Regions from separate parts of the Stenotrophomonas sp. STEN030 genome, predicted to be linked through region 2. Evidence: riboswitches for the same ligand, from Rfam matches in the RefSeq annotation. Region 2 holds a riboswitch; the other holds the start of a gene.
What was found. Region 2 has a riboswitch for cobalamin ahead of btuB (TonB-dependent vitamin B12 receptor). Riboswitches for the same ligand answer to the same signal wherever they lie in the genome.

Region 1 (3,405 bases), on a different contig from region 2:
CGATTACCCGGAAGCAATGAACGAGGCCTTTGACCACGCGGTGCAGGCAATGAACTGGCGCGGTGCTTCAACTACGCGCCTGCTGGTGTCACTGGCCGATGCGCCGCCGCACATGGACTACCCGCAGCCGCGCTACGAGCAGACCATGCTGGCGGCGTTGGGCAAGGGCATCAAGGTGTTGAGCGTGGCCGCATCCGGCCAGGACACCACCGGTGAGATCGCGCAACGGCAGATTGCGCAGTACACCGGCGGGCGTTTCATCTTCCTCACTTACAAGGATGCGAGTGATCCTTCCAGCGGCCCGGGTAGCGAGACCGTGCATGAGGTGGAGAACTATTCGGTCGATACCCTGGACAAGCTGGTGGTGAAGCTGGTGCGCGAGGAACTGGCGCAGTTGCCGAAGGGATGAGCTGTGCTCCCTCCCTTTGCCGCAGGCAAGGGGAGGGTTGGGGAGGGGTAGGCTTTGGGGCCGTTCGAGGATTGCCAGCTTCCAAGGCCAAGCCCTGTAGTGCCGAGCCATGCTCGGCAATGGGCTTTACCGGTAATGCCCCTGCCGAGCATGGCTCGGTACTACCGAAAGCGGGCTTTACCGCGCTGGCAACGGAATGCTGTCGTCCTGACGGTCATCGCTTGCTGTCAGCGTCGCGGTATCTCCGCTCACGCGCATCATCCGCAATGGCTGGCCATCAAGGCGAAACTCCAGTGCCGACTGCAGACGGTCCAGTGCCTGTACCTGCGTGCACAACGAACGCGCGTGCTGTTCCAAGGCAACAGTACGGCCCTGCAGGCGCTGCTCCAGTTCGGCGTCGAGTTTTTCGGTGCGCTTGTCCAGCTTGTCCTCGCGGCCGGTGAATACCATCCACAGCACACTACGCGCGATCGATCCGCTCAGGCTCTCGGCAGCGGCTTCCACCCGTGCCTCGAAGCCGTCATCGAACAGCTCCTGCTCCCAGCGGCCGCGGCCGATGGTGGTGTCGACGAAGCGTTCGGCTTCCTTGCGCAGCTTGCGGACCTTGCGTGAGTTGGCATCGCCGGTCAGAGCCTCATAAACCGCATCCAGCGTATCGAAGGTGATGCCAACCGACTCGTTGGCAATGCCGGTGACCGCCGGCATCAGCTGGCGCACGCCGTTCTCCAGTGCGCGCAGGCGTTGTGCATCCGCGGCCGATACCGTCTGCATGCGGTTGTCGATGCTCAGCTGGCCGTCGTGGAACACGATCTCGCGCATCGGCAGCGTGTCGCGGCGCAGCCAGATGCCGCCGCCGTCGACCAGCACGTTGTAGTCGGTGGACACGCCACATTGGTCAGCGGACAGCTCCGGCGCCTTGACCGTAGCGGCCTGGGCTATCAGCGGCAGCAGCAGGGCCAGTGATGTGGCAATGGGCAGCAGGCGCATGGCGGCGAGCTCGTGGCGGGAGGACGCGACCAGCTTGGCCGCTCGCGGCATGGGCTGCGTCGGCCGGAAGTCACGTCCGGAAATTTCATCAGAAATTTACGTTATCAAGACAGGTGGTTTCCCTACAAAAAAACTCTGCAAAAGGCTTGACTGCGCACTCCGTTCCAGCAGGTTGCAGTGTCCGGCCTGGGCGGCAGACAGTCCAAGCCTTGTGCCGCAAGGCTTGGCAAAGAAATACTAGATTTGGTGTTGACCCTGTCATACACCCCCACTATCTTGTGCTCCGTCGGTTCTGACGGGATTTTTCCGTCGGATTAATAGGGAAGCTGGTGATGCCTTCAAGGCTAGTCCGGCACTGCCCCGCAGCGGTAATTGGGAACGACCCCGCCAACAGCACTGAGGCAAACGCCTTGGGAAGCGGCGGAGTAGGAGAAGGCTCCCGCCTTCCTGCCCATGAGTCCGAAGACCTGCCGACAGCCACGCGATGCACACCGCGTGGTGCCGGCTGCGGTGTCTTCGAGGGGAAGACGGCTGGTGACGTGGTGCCGTGGCTGCTGCCGACTCTTGGTCGTGCGCTGTCGCGGCTGCTGCGACGCCGTCCTTCCATGCTCGCTGCTCCGTACCGGCTCTGCTTCCTGCGCGGGCAGGAGCTGCGTGCATAACGTTTGCAAGGACACCATCGTCGTGACTGCCACTCATACTGACGTCGCTCCGGCTGAAGCCGGTTTTGAACTGACCCCGCCGCCGACCGCCACCGCCATGAGCGTGACCAAGCGCAATGGCAGCACCGAGCCGGTAGACCTCAACAAGATTGTCCGCGCCATCCAGCGTTGCTGCGAAGGCCTGCATGCGGTGGACCCGATGCGGGTGGCCACGCGCACCATCTCCGGCCTGTACAACGGCGCCAGCACCCAGGAACTGGACGAGCTGTCGATCCGTACCGCCGCCCTGCTGATCGGCGAAGAGCCCGAGTACGGCCGCCTGGCCGCGCGCCTGCTGGCCAACTTCATCGGCAAGGAAGTTTCCGGCCAGGAAATCCATGCGTTCTCGCAGTCGGTTGGCCGTGGCCACGAAGTCGGCCTGATCAACGACCGCCTGCTCAACTTCGTGCAGGTCAATGCACGCAAGCTCAACGACGCGATCGATCCGGGCTACGACCTGAACTTCGATTACTTCGGCCTGCGCACCATGTATGACCGCTACCTGCTGCGGCATCCGCATTCGCGCAAGGTCATCGAAACCCCGCAGCAGTTCTTCCTGCGCATCGCCAGCGCACTGAGCGAGGACGTGCCCGAAGCACTGGCGCTGTACCAGCGGCTGGGCAGCCTGGACTACCTGCCGTCCAGCCCGACCCTGTTCAACGCCGGCACCAGCCACGAGCAGCTGTCCTCGTGCTTCCTGCTGGATTCGCCGCAGGATTCGCTGGAGTCCATCTACGACCGCTATGCCGATATCGCCCAGCTGTCCAAGTTCAGTGGCGGCATCGGCGTCAGCTATACCCGCGTGCGTTCGCGCGGCTCGCTGATCAAGTCGACCAACGGTCACTCCAACGGCATCGTGCCGTGGCTGAAGACGCTGGATTCCTCGGTGGCTGCGGTCAACCAGGGCGGCAAGCGCAAGGGCGCGGCCTGCGTCTATCTGGAAACCTGGCATGCCGACATCGAGGACTTCCTCGAACTGCGCGACAACGCCGGTGATGATTCGCGCCGCACGCATAACCTCAACCTGGCCAACTGGGTGCCGGACCTGTTCATGCAGCGCGTCGAGGCCGACCAGGAATGGTCGCTGTTCGATCCGCGCGTGGTGCCGGAGCTGACCGATCTGTTCGGCCCGGCCTTCGAGCAGGCCTATGTGCAGGCGGAAACCCAGGGCAAGGCGCGCAAGACCGTGTCGGCACGCAAGCTGTACTCGCGGATGATGCGCACCCTGGCTGAGACCGGCAACGGCTGGATGACGTTCAAGGACAAGTGCAACCTGGCCAGCAACCAGACCCTGCGCGCCGGCAACGT
Region 2 (3,405 bases):
GGATGGATCTCGCAGAACTGGTTGCTGCCGGCCACCAGCGCATGCGCGGTGTCCAGCGCGCGCCGGCGCGGCGAGCTGATCACGCGGCTCCAGCCGATGCCGGCATGACAGCGGTACAGCGCATCCATCGCACCGTCGATCAAGGGCGGGTCAGTACGACCGTCCAGATGACCTGCACGCCCAGTGGAAGCATGCCGCAGCAGATCAAGAATCATCGGCCACCACCGCGATCGGCAACAGCGGCTTCAGCAAACGTCGCCATGCTGTTGTGCAGGGCGCAGGCCATGCGTACCAGCGGCAGCGCGAGCGCGGCGCCGGAGCCTTCGCCAAGACGCAGGTCCAACGACAGCAATGGCTGTGCCTGCAGCGTTTCCAACAGACGAATATGACCGCGCTCGGCCGATTGATGCGAGAACAGCAGCCACGGCCGCAGACTCGGATTGATGCGCACTGCCGCCAATGCCGCAGCAGAGACGATGAAGCCATCCACCAACACCGGAATACGACGCTGCGCAGCGGCAATCATCGCCGCGCTGATCGCTGCGATCTCCAATCCACCTACACGTTGCAATGCTTCGCATGCGGGCGACTCGGCCGTATCGATCGCTTCACCATGCAGGCTCAGCGCGCGTGCGATCAGATTTTTCTTCTGCACCATGCGCACCGCATCCAGGCCGGTACCAGCACCGACCAACTCGTCCAGCGGCAACGGGCCAAGCACGGCGGCTACCGCACTGGCAGCGGTGGTGTTGCCGATGCCCATCTCACCGAACACCAACAGATCGGTACCGTCGGCGCAGGCAGCTTCCACCGCGCGACGACCGGCATCGAAGGCAGCGTCCAGATCGGCAGCCGACATCGCAGCGGCAGTACTGAAATCAGCAGTGCCGTGCAACGTCTTGGCACTGACCACACCGGCAATCGGCGCGGTGGCGCGGCTGCCCACATCCCAGACGTGCAGCGGCAGGCCCAGTTCGCGCGCCAGCACCGCAATGGCGGCACCACCGCCGGCAAAGTTGTGCAGCATCTGCACCGTCACTTCCGCTGGGTAGGCCGAAACGCCCTGCGCGGTCACACCGTGATCGCCAGCGAACACGACCACCGGCACACGTTGCGCCACCGGCTGATCCACGCCTTGCAGCGCGGCCAGCTCAACGGCCAAGGTCTCCAAGCGGCCCAACGCGCCTTCCGGCTTGGTCAGCTGGCGCTGGCGCAGCAGAGCACGCTGCCGGTATTCCTGCGAAGGCTGGCCGCAGGCCTGCCCGTACCATGTTTCTGTCACGACACTTCCGATACTGCGTTTGCAGCGCGCATTCTAGCCATTCAGCAACAGTGCTGCGCATGAGCTGCTTCGGCAGTCACTGCGCAAACCCAACCCGAGCAACACATAACCCGGGTAAATGCAGCGCACCCGGGAATGTGATTGCAGCAGCAATGCAGGTCCGCAACGCCCTGCACTTCCCCGTTGCAGGTGTGCTTATCTGGGCTACAAGGGCCTGATAGCCGCTACCAGACTTGTCGCCCACGCTGTCCACATACACCGACCAACGACGCAGCGGTACGGTGGCCGTTGCCGCCCATTCCGGCAACGCTGGCGGCAATGGCATAGAATGCGCGCACTTTCAGGTGACCGCCCGGCATTGCCGGTCGGTTGAAACGGGAAGCCGGTGCCGCGCATTGCTGGATCTCCAGCATGTCGCCATTCCGGCGCTGCCCCCGCAACGGTAAGCAGGACAAGACCAGGCATACCGCCACTGTGCACCGCACGGGAAGGCGCCTGGACGGAAGCGGCACACGCCGCCTCGCCTGCGAGTCCGGAGACCGGCCCGAAAGCCGACTGGTTGCGATGCGGAGGGCATGGCGGCGGCTGTAGCGCCGTGTGCGCCGCCTCCGTCTTCTCCCTCTTCTGGCAGCCTTCCCCATCCGCCTGCGCGGGAGCGTGCAGGCCCAGGAGCTTCCATGAAACTGTCTTACCACTCTCTTTCGCTCGCCCTTGCCCTCGCACTGCCGGGCGTTGCCGCCGCGCAGAACGCACCGACCGAGCTGGACGACGTCACCGTCACCGCTACCCGCACCCCGGTCTCCATCCAGAACAGCGTGGTGCCGGTGCAGGTCATCGACCGTGCGCAGATCGACCACAGCCAGGCCAACTCGCTGCAGGACCTGCTGCGCGGCCGCGCTGGCCTGGACTTCGCCAACCAGGGCGGAAACGGCAAGATCACCTCGCTGTTCCTGCGTGGCAGCAACTCCAACCAGGTGCTGGTGCTGGTCGACGGCGTGCGCGTTGCCTCGGCCACCAGCGGCATGGCCGCACTGCAGGACCTGCCGGTCGACCAGATCGAGCGCGTTGAGATCGTGCGTGGCCCGCGTTCGAGCCTGTACGGCTCCGAGGCCATCGGCGGCGTGATCCAGATTTTCACCCGCAACGCTGGCAAGGGCCTGCAGCAGAACCTGGCGATCACCGCCGGCAGCAACAACCTGCGCCAGGTCAGCGCCGGCTTCAGCAACCGCGGTGAACGCGGCTGGATCTCGGCCCAGGGCGGCTACCAGGAAACCGACGGCATCAACGCCTGCCGTGGCACCGCCGCTGGCTGGGGCGCTGGCTGCTTCGCCGATGAACCGGACCGCGATGGCTACCGCAACACCTCCATCAACGTGCGCGGTGGCTACGCCCTGACCGACACGCTGAGCCTGGAAGGCCACGTGCTCAACGCCGACAGCTTCAACGAATACGACGGCAGCATCTTCGGCGGCAACGAAGCCGACAACCGCCAGCAGGTCTTCGGCGCCAAGCTCGCCTGGGCTGCATCGGAGCGCTTCAACCTGACCGCACAGGTTGGCCGCAACCGCGACGAAGCCGACAACTACTTCGCTGATGCCAGCACCGGCACCCGCAGCTTCGCCAGCGCCTTCGATACCCGCCGCGATACCGCCAGCGTGCAGGGTGACTTCACCATCGCCGAAGGCCAGCAGATCACCGCCGGTGCCGATTGGCAGAACGACAAGGTCACCAGCTCCACTGCTTTCGACATCGACCAGCGCGACAACCTTGGCGTGTTTGCCGAGTACCAGGGCCAGTTCGGCGCGCACTCGCTGCAGGCCAGCGTGCGCAACGACGACAACGAGCAGTTCGGCAACCACACCACCGGCAGCCTGGGTTATGGCTTTGCCTTTGGTAACGGCTTCCGCCTGACCGCCAGCGCCGGCACCGGCTTCAAGGCACCGACCTTCAACGACCTGTACTACCCGGGCTTCAGCAACCCGAACCTGAAGCCGGAAGAATCCAAGAGCCTGAACCTCGGCATCGCGCAGTACGCCGACAACTGGAACTGGACCTTCAACGCCTACGAAACCCGCGTCGACCAGCTGATCGGCTATGACAGCAACTTCGACCTGGTCAACGTC

Region 1: another riboswitch for cobalamin. It lies ahead of ACVOLR_RS19050 (ribonucleoside-diphosphate reductase subunit alpha); the one in region 2 lies ahead of btuB (TonB-dependent vitamin B12 receptor).

Annotation. Positions count from the first base shown of each region.
Region 1 is NZ_JBRREB010000082.1:1,258-4,662, forward strand. It holds gene ACVOLR_RS19040 (vWA domain-containing protein) at 1-409, shown strand, start outside; gene ACVOLR_RS19045 (DUF2884 family protein) at 587-1,396, opposite strand; cobalamin riboswitch at 1,667-1,884, shown strand; gene ACVOLR_RS19050 (ribonucleoside-diphosphate reductase subunit alpha) at 2,156-3,405, shown strand, end outside.
Region 2 is NZ_JBRREB010000038.1:13,894-17,298, forward strand. It holds gene ACVOLR_RS13795 (histidine phosphatase family protein) at 1-215, opposite strand, end outside; gene cobT (nicotinate-nucleotide--dimethylbenzimidazole phosphoribosyltransferase) at 212-1,282, opposite strand; cobalamin riboswitch at 1,608-1,844, shown strand; gene btuB (TonB-dependent vitamin B12 receptor) at 1,960-3,405, shown strand, end outside.